One region of the Pseudomonas sp. AK106 genome, then DNA from elsewhere that is predicted to be linked to it. Evidence: predicted binding sites of a transcription regulator. Region 1 holds the regulator's gene; each other region holds the start of a gene.

Region 1 (5,594 bases):
CAAGACCTGCTTCGCGCAGGCGTCATGTAAATGAGCGCCGATATGAATGACCTGATGCAACGCGGCAAGAACATCAAACTGGCGATCTTCGACGTCGATGGCGTACTCACCGATGGGCGCCTGTATTTCCTCGAAGACGGCAGCGAGTTCAAGACGTTCAACACCCTCGACGGCCAGGGCATCAAGATGCTCATCAACTCGGGCGTGACCACTGCCATCATCAGCGGGCGCAAGACCCCGGTGGTTGAGCGGCGAGCGAAGAACCTCGGCATCGCGCACCTTTATCAGGGCCGCGAAGACAAACTCGTGGTCCTCGACGAGCTTTTGCAGCAACTGAATCTAAGCTACGAGCAGGTCGCGTATCTGGGTGACGATCTGCCTGATCTGCCGGTCATTCGCCGGGTCGGCCTGGGCATGGCCGTTGCCAATGCTGCCAGCTTTGTCCGCGAGCATGCCGATGGCATTACCCAGGCACGTGGCGGCGAAGGCGCTGCCCGCGAATTCTGCGAGTTGATCTTGAAGGCTCAGGGCAACCTCGAAGCGGCTCATGCCGCCTACCTATAGAAGTGCATTTATGCTGAGCAAAAAGTTTCGTACGTTTCTGCTGTTCGGTGTGCTGGCATTGCTGCTGGCAGCGGTCGGCTACTGGAACATCAGTCCGGAAAGCTTCCTCGATCAACCCAAGGCTGCCGTGGATGAAAGCGCTGTCGATTACTACGCGACCAACGCCCACAGCATTCAGTACCTGCCCGACGGAACCATGCAGTACGACATGACCGCCGACAAGGTCGAGCACTTGAAAGCCACCGACGTCACCCTGATGACCACGCCGGTGCTGCAGATGTATCGAGGTTCGACCTTCCCGTGGCACGTACAGAGCGTTCGCGCCGAAGTGTCGCCGGGGGGTGATCACGTCGAGCTGATCGACTCGGTGCGCATCAACCGCACCGATGAAAAGAACCGCACCACCATCATCACCAGCAGCCGCATGACTGTATTCCCGCAGAAGCAATATGCGGAGACTGCCCAACCCGTTAGAATCGACGGCCTTGGCGGTGTAACGACCGGCACGGGTATGAAAGCGTATCTGAAAGAAAGCAGGATGAACCTGCTATCCAACGTAAGAGGACAGTATGAGGCTCGTTAAAACCCTTCCTTTTTTGCTCGGCCTGGGCGCAGCACTGGGAAGCGCGAGCGCCTGGTCTCTGCCGACGGATCGCGATCAACCCATCCACATCCAGTCGGATGACGCGCAACTGGACGACAAGCAAGGCATCGCCACTTACAAGGGCAATGTCATCATCACCCAGGGCACGATGAAGATCACCGGCAACACCGTGACCATCACCCGGACACCGCAAGGCGACGTGGACGTGTTCACGTCCGTGGGCAACCTGGCCTATTACGAGCAGAAGCCATCGGTGGACAAACCGATCGTTCAGGCCTGGGGCGTCACCATCCAGTACTTCGCGGCCCAGAACCGCATCGTGCTGATCGACAAGGCCAAAGTAGTCAACGACGGCAACACGTCCGAAGGCGAGAAAATCGTCTATGACACCGTCAAGCAGGTCGTGAACGCCGGCCGTGCCAACGGCACCAAGGTCACCGCACCACGCCCTCGCATCGACATGGTCATCCAGCCGAAAAAGAAAACCGACCAGCAGAAGGCCCAGTAATGGCAACGCTGAAAGCCCAACATCTGGCCAAGGCCTATAAAAGCCGCCAGGTCGTACGTGACGTCAGCCTGTCCATCGAGAGCGGTCAGATTGTCGGCCTGCTCGGCCCCAACGGCGCCGGCAAGACCACCTGCTTCTACATGATCGTCGGCCTGGTTCAGGCCGATCAGGGTCGCGTTCTTATCGACGACCAGGACGTCAGCCACCAGCCGATGCACGGCCGCGCTCGCGCCGGTATTGGCTACCTGCCACAGGAAGCGTCGATCTTCCGCAAGCTCTCCGTCTCGGACAACATCATGGCGATTCTGGAGACCCGCAAGGAGCTCGATCGCACTGCCCGTCGCAAGGAGCTGGAAAGCCTGCTGCAGGAATTCCACATCACCCACATTCGCGACAACCTGGGCATGAGCCTGTCGGGCGGTGAACGTCGCCGCGTGGAAATCGCACGCGCCCTCGCCACTTCGCCGAAATTCATTCTGCTCGACGAACCTTTTGCCGGTGTTGACCCTATTTCCGTAGGCGACATCAAGCAGATCATTCACCACCTCAAGGCCAAAGGGATCGGCGTGCTGATCACCGACCACAACGTGCGTGAAACGCTGGATATCTGCGAAACCGCCTACATCGTCAACGATGGGCAGCTAATTGCCGAAGGCGACGCCGAATCCATCCTTGCCAACCAATTGGTCAAGGAAGTGTATCTGGGTCACGAGTTCCGCCTGTAACCGCAGTGATGACACGAGGTTGTGCGGTACGCCGCAACGCGCGCTATCGCCGACCTCGTTTTTTAATTGTCATCACACTCTAGGCAAACCCTCCAGCTTCAGGCATATAATTTGCTTAAGTTGGCGCCCTCGGCGCCCTGGTAGTAAATGGCGCGCAGTGCGCCGGCGAATAAGGTGTTAAGCCCTGCCATGAAACCTTCGCTAGTCTTGAGAATGGGCCAGCAGCTGACGATGACGCCTCAGCTGCAACAGGCAATCCGCTTGCTTCAGTTGTCGACGCTGGATCTCCAACAGGAGATTCAGGAGGCGCTGGAGTCGAACCCGATGCTGGAACGGCAGGAGGAAGGCGACGATTTCGACAACGCCGACCCCTTGGCGGATAACGTAGAGCAAAAGCCCAACGCTGATGTTCAGGAGCCCACCTACCAGGAATCGGCGCCTACCGTCGACAATCTGGATGAGGGCGACTGGAACGAGCGCATCCCCAACGAGTTGCCTGTCGACACCGCGTGGGAAGACGTCTATCAGACCAGCGCCAGCAGCCTGCCCAGCAATGACGATGACGAGTGGGATTTCACCACCCGCACCTCCGTTGGCGAAAGCCTGCAAAGCCACCTGCTCTGGCAGCTCAACCTCGCGCCGATGTCGGACACCGATCGCCTGATCGCCGTGACGCTGATCGACTGCATCAACAACCAGGGCTACCTCGACGAAACACTGGAAGAATTGCTCGACGCTTTCGATCCTGAGCTCGATATCGAGCTGGACGAAATCGAAGCCGTTCTGCACCGCATCCAGCAGTTCGAGCCTGCGGGCATCGGCGCTCGCAACCTGAGCGAATGCCTGCTGCTGCAGCTCCGTCAGTTGCCGGCTAAAACCAGGTGGCTGGCGGAAGCGCAGAAGCTGGTCAGCGACTACATCGATCTGTTGGGCAGCCGCGACTACGCGCAACTGATGCGCCGCATGAAGCTCAAGGAAGACGACCTGCGGCAGGTCATTGAACTGGTCCAGAGCCTCAACCCGCGCCCCGGCTCGCAGATCGAGTCCAGTGAAGCCGAATACGTTGTGCCTGACGTCATCGTGCGCAAGGACAACGAGCGCTGGCTGGTGGAGCTGAACCAGGAATCCGTGCCGCGCCTGCGGGTCAATCCGCAGTACGCGGGGTTCGTGCGTCGTGCCGATACCAGCGCCGACAATACGTTCATGCGCAATCAGCTGCAGGAAGCGCGCTGGTTCATCAAGAGCCTGCAAAGCCGTAACGAGACGCTGATGAAGGTGGCGACGCAAATCGTTGAACACCAGCGCGGCTTCCTTGAGTACGGCGACGAGGCCATGAAGCCGCTGGTTCTGCATGACATCGCTGAGGCGGTCGGCATGCACGAATCGACGATTTCCCGGGTCACCACGCAGAAATTCATGCACACCCCACGCGGGATCTACGAACTCAAATATTTCTTTTCCAGCCACGTCAGCACCTCGGAAGGCGGCGAATGCTCGTCCACGGCGATTCGCGCGATCATCAAAAAACTGGTCGCTGCGGAAAATCAGAAAAAGCCGTTGAGTGACAGCAAGATCGCTGGTTTACTGGAAGCACAAGGCATTCAAGTGGCCCGTCGCACAGTCGCCAAGTACCGTGAATCCCTTGGGATCTCGCCGTCCAGCGAACGCAAGCGACTGATGTAAAGGTCACATGTCAAAGTGTTCCAGTGGCAGGCATTACGCCTGCCTCTTAATGCACTGGCAACGAAGGAGAAGCTGTATGCAAGTCAACATCAGTGGACACCAGCTGGAAGTGACCGAACCTCTGCGTACCTACATCGGCGAGAAACTCGCCCGACTGGAACGCCATTTTGACAAGATCACGAATGTGCAGGTCACGATGGAGGTCGAGAAGCTCAAGCAGAAGATCGAAGCCACCTTGCACGTTCCTGGCGCTGAAGTGGTTGCCAACGCCGAACACGACGACATGTATGCAGCCATTGACCTGCTTGCCGACAAGCTTGACCGCCAACTCAAAAAACATAAGGAAAAACAGCAAAGTCTGCTGCAAGGCGCGACTGCTCGCTGACACTCCCCACTCATGATCCGACTTGAAAATATTCTGACCCCTGGCCGTTCACTTGTGAACGTGCCAGGCGGCAGCAAAAAAGCCGTACTCCAAAACATCGCCAGCATGATCGGCAAGCAAGTGCCCGATCTTGATGAACAGGTGGTGTTTGAAAGCCTTATTGCCCGTGAAAAACTCGGCTCCACCGGTTTCGGTAATGGCATCGCCATTCCCCACTGCCGCCTGAAGGGCTGTACAACGCCTGTCAGCGCCGTGCTGCATCTCGAGAAACCCATCGATTTCGACGCCATCGACGGCGCGCCGGTTGACCTGCTGTTTGTGCTGCTGGTCCCGGAAGCGGCCACCGATGCTCACTTGGAACTGCTGCGCCAGATCGCCAGCATGCTCGACCGTGACGATGTGCGTAAGCGCCTGCGCGCCGCCAAAACCGACGAAGAGCTTTACAGCGTCGTGCTCGACGTCCAGAACGGTCACTGATCATGCGCATGATCATCGTCAGCGGCCGCTCCGGCTCCGGCAAGAGCACGGCCCTCGACGTCCTTGAAGACAGCGGTTTCTACTGCGTCGACAATTTGCCCGCCGGCCTGCTCCCGGAGCTGGCCGAGCGCGCACTGATCAACACCGAATTGGCCGAGCCTTTACTGGCGGTCTCGATTGACGCGCGCAACCTGCCCAGTCACCTGACCCGATTCCCACGCATGCTCGCCGAGGTACGCGCCCGCCACATCCAGTGCGACGTGCTGTTCCTCGATGCAGATGAACCTACCCTGCTCAAGCGTTTTTCCGAGACCCGTCGCCGTCATCCGTTGAGCACGGCAACGCGCTCGCTGGCCGAAGCCATTCGTGACGAGAAGACCCTGCTCGGCCCGATCATCGATCTGGCTGATCTGACGGTCGACACTACGCACCTGAATCTCTATCAGCTGCGCGACATTCTCAAATTGCGCCTGCTGAACAAACCCGAACCGGGCACTGCCTTCCTCATCGAATCCTTCGGCTTCAAGCGCGGCATGCCCGTGGACGCCGACCTGGTTTTCGACGTGCGCTGCCTGCCCAACCCGTACTGGAAACCCGAACTGCGCGAGCAGTCGGGCCTCGACAAGCCGGTTGCCGAGTACCTCGCAG
Region 2 (5,594 bases), 850 kb from region 1:
CACTCCGGGTGCCTGAGCTCGCGCAACATCCGCTACCTGCAATCGCCCTACGCGCTGTTCAACGGCGACCTGCTGCTGGCCGCGTGGTCGCCGTCCGGCAACATGCACCTGCTGCTGGGGGATTTCACCGGCCATGGCTTGCCCGCCGCGGTAGGCGCCATGCCCTTGGCCGAGGTGTTCTACGGCATGACCGCCAAAGGGTACGGTTTGCCCGAAACCCTGCGGGAGATGAACGCCAAGCTCAAACGCATCCTGCCGGTCGACATGTTCTGCTGCGCCGCGCTGCTGTGCCTGAACTTCAAGCAGCAACTGGTCGAGGTGTGGAACGGCGGCCTGCCGGATGGTTACCTGCTGCATGGCGATGGCCGGCCGCACACGCCGCTGATTTCGGCGAACGTGCCCCTCGGTGTGTTGAGCGCCGGCAGTTTCGACGACAACACCCAGGTGTATCCCTTCGGGCCGGGGGATCGGGTGTTTCTCCTGTCCGACGGCGTTGTCGACAGCACCGGTCAGGACGGCGAGCTGTTCGGCGCCCGGCGTCTGCAAAATGTGCTGGTGAGCAATCGCAACCCGGCGCTGCTGATCGAAGAAGTGCAGTGGGCCCTGGCGCGGTTTCGCGGCCAGGCGCGGGACGACGTGAGCATGGTCGAGGTGGCATTTACCGAGCCTGACTTGCTCGGCCCGCCCTCGGTCATTTATACCGACAGCGGCGATTCCAGTCCGCTGGATTGGTGCGCTTCGTTCGAGTACCGCGCGGCAACGCTCAAGCGCTTCAATCCCCTGCCTTATCTGCTGCAACTGCTGCAGGAAGTCCATGGCTTGCGCATGCAGAGCAGCGAGCTGTATATCGTGCTGTCGGAGCTGTACAGCAATGCGCTGGAACACGGCGTGCTCGGGCTCGACTCGGCGTTGAAGCGCGACGCCGCAGGTTTTGGGCTTTACTACCAGCAGCGCGCCGAACGCCTGGATTGTCTGGTGGAGGGTTTTATCCGCATCGATTTCCAGATCGTCCCGGACGGCGAGGGCGGTCGCCTGACAGTGCGGGTGCAGGACAGCGGTGCGGGTTTCGATTCCGATCGGGTGCTGGCGCTGCCGCCTGCGGTCACCCAATTGTCCGGGCGCGGCCTTGCGCTGGTCCGGCAACTCAGCGACCGCTGCCAGTGGTCCGATGAGGGGCGGACGGCCAGCGTGGAATTTGCGTGGGAGGGTCTGGCATAATCCGCGCGTCTTGATCAAGGAGTGAACAAGTGTCGAATAATCCTGTGGACTTCAACGTGCTCAGCACGCTGCGTGACGTGATGGAAGCGGAATACCCGGCGCTGCTGCAGGTGTTCATTTCCGATTCCGTCAATCGGGTCAACGACATGACCCTGCTGTTGCGTGACCCTTCCTTCACTGCCGCCTCCACCGCCTCGCTGCAACGCCTCGGCCTCATGGCCCACAGCTTCAAAGGCAGCACCGGCAACATGGGCGCTACGCACTTGTCCGAACTCTGCCTGCAACTGGAAGAACAGGGGCGCGGGTTGGTGGCCGCGGACGACGCCCGGATAAGGCGGCTGGTGTCCGAGATCAAGGAGGAATTCTGCGCCGTCAGGAAGATTTTCGAAGACGAACTGCAGCTCTGCCATGCCAGCCACTGAGCCGGGTATCCCCAACCCGGCTTTCAACCTCTGACCCACCTTTAATCCAACCAGTCGGCGCACTTGGCCCGGCATTTGCTTTGTCTCTGTGTAATTGCGCTCTTGCGGAGATTCACATGGCCCTCGCCAACAACCCATTACTGACGGCTTTGACAGCGGCCAAAGTCCAGAAAGCCGGGAATACCTCGGCGGCAAAGGCGCCGGACCCCGTCAAGCACAACACTTCCAGCTTCTCTGACGTGTTCGCCAAGCAGGCGCCGGTCAAGTCCCACAGCGCGGACAACGCGACGGCAAAAGCGGCAAGCGCCAAGAGTTCGGCAGCGGACGACAAGCCCGCCGTCAGCCATACGTCTGCCGCCGATGACAAGACCGTTGCCGATAACGGCAATGGGTTGCCTGCCAAGCCGGTGAACGGCAAAGCGGACGATGAGCCCGGCGCGGGCAACGGCCACGCCGACGATAAGGACGACGCCTCCGACACCGGCCAGGATCCGACGGTGGCGGATGCGCCTTCGGTCGATCCCGTGCTTGACCCGACACTGGCCGTGACGCCGGCGGTTCAAGAGCCTGTGGCCGTCGCGCCTGCCGTTGAGCCCGTGGTGGATCCGGCGCTTCTCGCCTCCGCGCTGCCCGTGATGCCGCCTCCTGCGGTGCAAGCGCCGACCGACGCGACCGACCCAGCCGGCGACGATTTCGATCCCTCGGCCGATCCGCTGGAAGGCTTGACCGCCGTGCAAGTCGCCCTGGAAAACAAGGCGCAGCAGACGGCGCAGAATAACGGCGTGCATGGCGACGGCAAAGGCGGGGGCAAGCAAGACCCGAACGCAGATCCTTCGCAGCTGCTGGCCAATAACCTGGCGGCGCTGGGTGACCAGCCCGTGGACAAGAGCACCACCGAAGGCGGCGGCGACAAAGCATTCAGCGGCCTGCTGGCTGACGGCCTGAAAGACGTGAAGGGCGCCACCAGCGATACGCGGATGGATAATTTTGCCGATCGACTGGCGGCCTTGTCCCAGGCCGCTCAGGTGAAGAACACCTCGGCGTCGGCCCCGGCCACGCCACTGCTCAATCAGCCACTGGCGATGAATCAGGGGGGATGGACCGAAGGCGTGGTCAACCGCGTGATGTACCTGTCGAGCCAGAACCTCAAGCAGGCGGACATTCAGCTGGAGCCCGCTGAATTGGGCCGTCTGGACATCCGCGTCAATATGGCGGCGGACCAGCAGACCCAGGTCACGTTCATGAGTGCCCATGTCGGCGTGCGCGAAGCGCTGGAAAGCCAGATGTCGCGCCTGCGTGATTCCTTCGTTCAGCAGGGCATGGGTCAGGTCAACGTCAATGTCTCCGACCAGTCCCAGGGCTGGCAGCAACAGGCTCAACAGCAGTCGGGCGGTGACGGGCAACGCAACGGCGGCAGTGACCGCAGCAGCGGTGTCGGCGGCAGCGACCTCATCGCCGACGGAGCTCCGGTGGATGCCGCTTCGGCCGCTGCCAACGCACCGCTGACTGTCGTGGGGTCCAGCGCGGTCGACTACTACGCTTGAAAACGCCCTGCCAACGCTTGGGCGTTGTCAGTAGCGGCAAGTGGTTAGCGGCAAGCGGCAAGTAAAGGCAAGATCAAAGGCGGTAGTGCGTGGGAGACCCCGGTTTCTCGGGCGCTGCCGCTTTTTGCTGTTGCTTGCCGCTCATTACTTGCAGCTTGAAGCCGCCCATGTGGCACAACCCTTGCTCTTCCTCTGTCACGCAACACCGAACCCCTTGGATAGTGACGGATTATTGGCATGGCAAAGAGTGACGACGCAGCAGTGGCGGACCCTGCAAAAAAGGGCAAGTTGAAAGTCATCATCCTCATTGTGGTGGGGCTGCTGCTGGCCGTTGGTGTTTCGGTAGGCGCGACCTGGTTCATCATGCACAAGGCCGAGAGCAAGCCGGATGCAGCTGCCATTGCCGAAGCGGCGAATGCCAAAAAAGAGGCGATCTTCGAACCGCTGACGCCACCCTTCGTCGTCAACTACAACGTCAATGGCCGCCAGCGCTACATGCAGGTCAGCATCACCTTGCTGGCCCGTGACAAGGCCGACCTCGAAGCGTTGAAAGCGCACATGCCGGTCATCCGTAATAACCTGGTGATGATGTTCTCCGGTCAGCCATTCGATACCATCGCAACGCCGGTGGGCATGGAAATGCTGCGCCAGAAGGCGGCAGCCGTGGTCCAGGAAGTGGGCCAGAAAGAGCTGAACAAGAGCGTGATCGAACAGGTACTTTTCACTAACTACGTACTGCAGTAGGACCACGACATGGCCGTGCAAGACCTGCTGTCCCAGGATGAGATCGACGCGCTGTTGCATGGCGTCGACGACGGTCTGGTACAGACCGATAGCGTTGCCGACCCCGGCAGCGTAAAGAGTTACGACCTGACCAGTCAGGATCGCATCGTCCGCGGGCGCATGCCGACCCTGGAAATGATCAACGAGCGTTTCGCCCGTTACACCCGCATCAGTATGTTCAACCTGCTGCGTCGCTCGGCCGATGTGGCCGTGGGGGGCGTGCAGGTGATGAAGTTCGGCGAATACGTGCATTCGCTGTACGTACCGACCAGTCTCAATCTGGTCAAGATCAAACCCCTGCGCGGCACCGCGCTGTTCATCCTCGACGCCAAACTGGTGTTCAAGCTGGTGGACAACTTCTTTGGCGGCGACGGCCGTCACGCCAAGATCGAAGGGCGTGAATTCACCCCGACCGAGCTGCGCGTGGTGCGCATCGTGCTGGATCAGGCCTTCATTGATTTGAAGGAAGCCTGGCAGGCGATCATGGAAGTCAACTTCGAGTACATCAACTCGGAAGTGAACCCGGCCATGGCCAACATCGTCGGCCCGAGCGAAGCCATCGTGGTGTCCACGTTCCATATCGAACTGGACGGCGGTGGCGGCGATCTTCACGTGACCATGCCGTATTCGATGATCGAGCCGGTGCGCGAAATGCTCGATGCCGGTTTCCAGTCGGATGTCGACGATCAGGACGAACGCTGGGTCAACGCGCTCAAGCAGGACGTGCTCGACGTGTCGGTGCCGTTGCGCGTCGCAGTCGCCACGCGTCAGCTCAAACTGCGCGACATCCTGCACATGCAGCCGGGCGACGTGATTCCGGTCGATCTCCCGGAACACCTGGTCATGCGCGCTAACGGCGTGCCGTCCTTCAAGGTCAAACTGGGTTCGCACAAGGGCAACCTCGCCCTGCAAGTCGTCGAACCCATAGAACGCCGGTGACCCTCCGTCGCCGGCAAAACGAATGCGCTGCGTAAACGAATCACAGTTCCCCGAGGACAACCATGGCTAATGACAACGAAATGAATTCCGCTGACGACCAGGCTCTTGCCGACGAGTGGGCGGCTGCACTGGGTGAGGCCGGGGACGGGCAAGCGGACATCGACGCGCTGCTGGCGGCCGACGCCGGCAACAACGCCAATCGCATGACGATGGAAGAGTTTGGCGGCCTGCCGAAAAGCAACGGCTCGGTCAGCCTGGACGGCCCGAACCTGGACGTGATCCTTGATATCCCGGTGTCGATTTCCATGGAAGTGGGCAGCACCGACATCAACATCCGCAACCTACTGCAGCTCAACCAGGGCTCGGTGATCGAGCTGGACCGTCTGGCCGGCGAGCCACTGGACGTGCTGGTCAACGGCACCCTGATCGCCCACGGCGAAGTGGTTGTGGTGAACGAAAAGTTCGGCATCCGTCTGACCGACGTGATCAGCCCGAGCGAACGTATCAAGAAGCTGCGTTAAGTGCGCGGCCTGTTCAGAACCCTGTCGAGCCTGCCGCTGCTGGCATTGTCCTGGGCGGTGATGGCGGCCGATCCGGCGACGCCGGCCGCGCCTGCTGCGACGACAGCGACGACGGCGGCGACCACCACGCCAGCGGTCGCCGCGCCGGTGGCCGGAACCCTGAACGG
Region 3 (5,594 bases), 800 kb from region 1:
GCTGTTCACATGATTTGAGGGGCGGCATGTCTACAGGTAATTTGGATTTTGATCAGTTCCGGGTATTCCTGGAAAAAGCCTGTGGCATTTTGCTGGGTGAAAATAAACAGTATCTGGTCTCCAGCCGCCTCAACAAGTTGATGGAGCAGCAGTCCATCAAGTCGTTGGGCGAGCTGATCCAGCGTATCCAGACCCAGCCGCGCAGTGGCTTGCGCGAGCAGGTGGTCGACGCGATGACGACCAACGAGACGTTGTGGTTTCGCGATACGTACCCCTTCGAGGTGCTGAAGAACAAGGTCTTGCCTGAGGCGATGAAGGCCAGCCCCAACCAGCGTTTGCGCATCTGGTCGGCGGCCTGTTCTTCGGGGCAGGAACCGTATTCGCTGTCGATGTCGATTGATGAGTTCGAGCGCAGTAACCCGGGGCAGTTGAAGTCGGGTGTGCAGATTGTGGCGACGGATTTGTCGGGTTTGATGTTGAACAATTGCAAGACAGGTGAGTACGACAGTCTGGCCATCGGCCGGGGTTTGTCGCCGGACCGTCTGCAGCGTTTCTTCGATCAGAAGACGCCAGGGCGCTGGACGGTGAAGGCGCCGATCAAGAGCCGTGTGGAGTTCCGTTCGTTCAATTTGTTGGACAGTTATGCGGCGTTGGGCAAGTTCGATATCGTGTTCTGTCGGAACGTGCTCATTTATTTTTCGGCGGATGTGAAGAAGGACATTCTGTTGCGCATTCATTCGACTTTGAAGCCGGGGGGGTATTTGTTCCTTGGGGCGTCTGAGGCGTTGAACGGGTTGCCGGATCACTATCAGATGGTGCAGTGCAGTCCCGGGATTATTTATCAGGCCAAGTGATTGGCTGCGCTTTTGATTTGATGAGAACCCCGCTTAGGCGGGGTTTTTTGTTTTGTGTTGGCGCTGTAGGTCATCTGCCTAACGGCAGATATTTCGCCTTCGGCGAGTTACTTGGAAAAGCACCCCAAGTAACCAAGGGTGCTTGCTCCTGGTTGGGTTCCTCCTCCGTCGGAATACCCTCACTCCGGTCTCGCTCCGTGGGCCCGCGCCGAACGGACATCCATGTCCTGACGGCGCTCTCGCCGCATCCCTGCGGCTCGGCCCACTGCGCGAGACCTGCGTTCAGCCTGCACCCAAGTCGCGTTTTGCGGTGTTTGAGCCTTTTGTGTAAGAAGATCAAAAGCGCTTTAAAACAGATCAACAGCTTCCCGGCTAAAGCCGGTCCTACGACGTGCGCGCCGTGTCAGAGATATCTGATCGTTCCCACGCTCCGCGTGGGTATGCATCCCGTGACGCTCTGCGTCACTTCCACGGCCTGAATGTGCGTCGTCTGCGGGACGCGGAGCGTCCGGAGCGGCATTCCCACGCGGAGCGAGGGAACGATCAGTCTCGTGGCGTGCCCTCTGACGTCTTCCCGGCTAAAGCCGGTCCCACTAAAAGCACGCGGTGTATTAGTAGGACCGGCTTCAGCCGGGAAGCCTTTGATCTGCTCTTGATCTTCGTGCACAGCCAGCCCAGACGACGACAATCGCGACTTGGGTGCAGGCCGAACGCAGACGACGCGCAGTGGGCCGAGCGGCATGGATGCCGCGAGAGCGCCGTCAGGACATGGATGTCCGTTCGGCGCGGGCCCACGGAGCGTCGTCGGAGTGAGGGAACCCCGAGATACGAGGGGCCTAACCAGGAGCAAGCACCCTTGGTTACTTGGGGTGCTTTTCCAAGTAACTCGCCGAAGGCGAAATATCTGCCGTTAGGCAGATGCTGTTAACCGGTCAGCAGGGCCGAGCACGGACCCATGTAACGGCAAAAAAACGGCACCGCCCTTGCCGCTTTTCTCCCATCGAGCGGAAATCCCTTGCCGCTTTTCTGTCATCCCCCAACACCAACACCCCTGCAGCCCGCTAAAAACGGCACTTTCAGCAAGTGGCACGCACCTTGCTATAACTCCTGCACGTACATCTGGTCAGCCCTCAAAGGTCCCGACATGAGCATCAGTTTTGAAAACGCCCTCGGCATCCACGAAAAAGCGCTCAACTTCCGCGCCCAGCGTGCTGAAGTGCTGGCCAACAACATCACCAACGCCGACACCCCCAACTACAAGGCCCGTGACCTTGACTTCTCCAAAGTCCTGGCCGCCGAAAGCGACAAAAGCAAAAACGGCCACTTCGCCCTCGACATGACCAACAGCCGTCACATCGAAGCCGAAGGCATGAGCGATGGCGAAGCCAGCCTGCTCTACCGCACCCCGTCGCAGCCGTCGCTGGACCAGAACACCGTCGACTCCCAGGTCGAAAATGCCAACTACGCCGAAAACGCCATCGGTTTTCAGGCCAGCTTCACCTTGCTCAACAGCAAATTCAAAGGGCTCGTTGCAGCCCTGCGCGGAGAGTAATCCATGTCCCTGTCCAGTGTTTTCAATATTGCCGGTAGCGGCATGAGTGCCCAGAACACTCGTCTCAACACCGTGGCCAGCAACATCGCCAACGCCGAAACCGTGTCCTCCAGCATGGACAAGACCTACCGCGCCCGCCATCCGGTGTTCGCCACGGTCTTCCAGGGTCAGGAATCCGGCGGCAGCGCCTCGCTGTTCGAAGACCAGGGCCAGGCCGGCACCGGCGTACAGGTTTCCGGCATCATCGAAGACGCCTCAAACCTCGAAGCACGTTACGAGCCAAACCACCCCTCGGCTGACAAAAACGGCTACGTCTATTACCCGAACGTCAACGTCGTCAACGAGATGGCCGACATGATCTCGGCCAGCCGTTCGTTCCAGACCAACGCGGAAATCATGAATACCGCGAAAACAATGATGCAGAAGGTCCTGACCCTGGGTCAGTGATAAAGGGCGAAATCCATGACGGTCTCAAGCACAGACGCTACCTCGACGTTCCTCAAAGGGCTGCAAAGCACGACCCCCGGGACCACAGGCACTAGCACCAAATCCAGCACCGACACCAGCAGCCTCACCGGCTCAAGTTCCCTGGGTAAGGATTCATTCCTGCAATTGCTCGTGACGCAAATGCAGAACCAGAACCCGCTCGATCCTCAGGACAACAGCGAGTTCGTGGCCCAGCTGGCTCAGTTCAGCAGCCTGGAAACCATGCAGAACCTGAGCACCTCGGTCGACTCGATCAGCACCATGTATCAGTCGTCCCAGGCGTTGCAGGCCTCGTCGCTGGTTGGCCGCTCGGTGACCGTGGACGCCGGTTCGACCTACGTCGACACCAGCAAGGCGATGACAGGTTCGGTGGTGCTGCCATCGTCCAGCACCGACACCACGGTGAAGGTCTACGACAGCACCGGTACCAACGTCGTGCGCACCATCGACTTGGGCACTCAAGCGTCCGGTACCACCTCCTTTAGCTGGGATGGCACGGATGACAGCGGCGCAGCGGTGGCAGCGGGCAATTACAGTTTCGTCGCCAACGGCAGCCTCAACGGCACCGCCACTCAGCTGAGCACCTATCTGCCGGCGACAGTGAACAGCGTGACCATGGGCACAACGGGCTCTGACATGACGTTGAACCTCGCCGGCGGCACCCAGGTGGCACTGGCAAAAATCAAGCAAATCGGAATTTAGAGCCGACTAGACGGCGCAGGAGTTAATCATGTCTTTCAATGTTGGTCTTAGTGGGCTCTACGCCGCAAACAAAAGTCTGGACGTCACCGGCAACAACATTGCCAACGTCGCGACCACCGGTTTCAAATCTTCCCGTGCGGAGTTTGCTGACCAGTACGCCCAATCGATTCGCGGCACCTCCGGTAGCACCAATACCGGCAGTGGCGTCACCACCGCCGCCGTTTCTCAGCAGTTCACCCAGGGCACGCTGAACACCGGTACCGGTCGCAGCCTGGACCTGGCGATCAACGGCAACGGCTTCTTCATGATGAGCAACAACGGCGAGAAGCTCTACACCCGCGCCGGTGCATTTCACACCGATTCCGATGGCTACATCGTCAACGAATCGGGCAACAATCTGCAGGGCTACAGCGTTGACGGTCAGGGCAATGTCGCCACGGGCGTGCTGAGCAACCTGCGCGTCGATTCGTCGAACCTGGCGCCGAAAAGCACCAGTTTGATTACCGTCGCCTCCAACCTGAACTCCTCGTCGACCGTGCCGACGGTGTCGACATTTTCGCCGTCGGACACCAGCAGCTACACCACGACCTACAGCACGCCGATGTACGACAGTCAGGGTAACCAGCACACCCTCGACCAGTATTTCGCGAAGACGGGCACCAATACCTGGACCATGTACAGCCTGGTCGATGGCCGCAGCATCAACGATCCAACGTCCACTACCGCTGACGCGACCGCAGTGACCTTCGATTCGTCGGGTGGCTTGATCACCAGCGGTACCGGCAGTCCGGACACCACCAACTCGCCCAACGTGAGCATTGGTACGGACGGTGTTTTCTCCATCAACAACTGGGTGCCGGCCGCCAAGACAACTGTTGGCAGCACCACCACCTGGGCGAGCAATGGTGCGGCCGCGAACGCGGGCGGGATCAAGCTCAACATGCTGGCGACCACCCAGACCAACGCCGTGTCGGGTGCGATCAGCAAGACCCAGGACGGTTACGCCACCGGCCAGATCACGGCCATGAACATCGACGCCACCGGCAACATGTTCGCGACCTACACCAACGGTCAGTCCAAGGTGATCGGTCAGGTGTCGCTGACCAACTTCGCCAACGTTCAGGGCCTGTCCCCGGCGGGCGGCACCAACTGGCGCGAATCGGCTTCGTCGGGCATCCCGGTCACGGGCGCTCCACAGTCGGGTACGCTGGGTTACTTGACCGGGCAGGCGCTGGAAGAATCCAACGTCGACCTGACCGGTGAGCTGGTCAACCTGATCAAGGCGCAAAGCAACTACCAGGCAAACGCCAAGACCATTTCGACCCAGAGCACCATCATGCAGACCATCATTCAGATGACCTGATAACGGTCGCTGGACACGGTCAACGAAGCCCCTCTCTGAGGGGCTTTTTTTATGGTTTTTTTTTGACGGAAATATCGAGAGCCATCCCACTCTACAACTGGAAACTTCCTACTTTCGTCTTTGCGAGAATCAAGTTCGCTGACAAATAAATGCCATTGAGCGGCGCCGTTTATGCGGCCCGTTCGATTGCATTCCTTTGCCCGCGATCTCGATGCATTGACGAGCGTGTCGTTGAACAACGACTCAGGGAGTGTTCATGTCATTCAACACAGCGGTTTCAGGTTTGCACGCGGCGCACAAGCGCATGGAAGTGGCCGGCAACAACATCGCCAACGTCCACACCTCCGGTTTCAAATCCTCTCGCGCCGAATTCTCGGCGGTCTATTCCTCCTCTATGCTCGGTGGCAGCCGCACGGCCTCGGGGGATGGGGTGCAAGTGGCCAACGTTTCGCAGAATTTTGCCCCCGGCGGGGTCATCACCAGCGAGGGCAGGGCGCTCGACATGCGCATTCAGGGCAGCGGTTTTTTTGTCATGAGTGACGCCGGTTCCATCAGTTACGGCCGGTCCGGGGCGTTCATCAAGGATGCGCAGAATTTTGTCGTCGACGCCCACGGCAGCCGCTTGCAAGGCTACGGG

What was found. The regulator sigma-54, encoded in region 1, starts transcription at its own class of promoters, with help from an activator protein. The targets are predictions, from matches to a motif close to ANTGGCATNNANNTTGCTNT.
Region 2: M1E04_RS08480 (flagellar hook-length control protein FliK) is a predicted target of sigma-54. The motif match lies at 1,703-1,722, and genes of this name have one in related genera.
Region 3: flgB (flagellar basal body rod protein FlgB) is a predicted target of sigma-54. The motif match lies at 1,937-1,956, and genes of this name have one in related genera.

The regions. Positions count from the first base shown of each region.
Region 1 is NZ_CP096426.1:1,011,222-1,016,815, reverse strand. Features, by position in the region: gene M1E04_RS04610 (KpsF/GutQ family sugar-phosphate isomerase) at 1-30, shown strand, start outside; gene kdsC (3-deoxy-manno-octulosonate-8-phosphatase KdsC) at 31-564, shown strand; gene lptC (LPS export ABC transporter periplasmic protein LptC) at 575-1,147, shown strand; gene lptA (lipopolysaccharide transport periplasmic protein LptA) at 1,134-1,676, shown strand; gene lptB (LPS export ABC transporter ATP-binding protein) at 1,676-2,401, shown strand; gene M1E04_RS04585 (RNA polymerase factor sigma-54) at 2,591-4,084, shown strand; gene hpf (ribosome hibernation-promoting factor, HPF/YfiA family) at 4,161-4,469, shown strand; gene ptsN (PTS IIA-like nitrogen regulatory protein PtsN) at 4,482-4,946, shown strand; gene rapZ (RNase adapter RapZ) at 4,949-5,594, shown strand, end outside.
Region 2 is NZ_CP096426.1:1,860,754-1,866,347, forward strand. Features, by position in the region: gene M1E04_RS08470 (ATP-binding SpoIIE family protein phosphatase) at 1-1,218, shown strand, start outside; gene M1E04_RS08475 (Hpt domain-containing protein) at 1,248-1,640, shown strand; gene M1E04_RS08480 (flagellar hook-length control protein FliK) at 1,757-3,184, shown strand; gene fliL (flagellar basal body-associated protein FliL) at 3,422-3,928, shown strand; gene fliM (flagellar motor switch protein FliM) at 3,938-4,906, shown strand; gene fliN (flagellar motor switch protein FliN) at 4,969-5,427, shown strand; partial or broken gene fliO (flagellar biosynthetic protein FliO) at 5,428-5,594, shown strand, end outside.
Region 3 is NZ_CP096426.1:1,811,063-1,816,656, forward strand. Features, by position in the region: gene cheR (protein-glutamate O-methyltransferase CheR) at 27-854, shown strand; gene flgB (flagellar basal body rod protein FlgB) at 1,999-2,406, shown strand; gene flgC (flagellar basal body rod protein FlgC) at 2,410-2,853, shown strand; gene M1E04_RS08285 (flagellar hook assembly protein FlgD) at 2,869-3,594, shown strand; gene flgE (flagellar hook protein FlgE) at 3,623-4,957, shown strand; gene M1E04_RS08295 (flagellar hook protein FlgE) at 5,214-5,594, shown strand, end outside.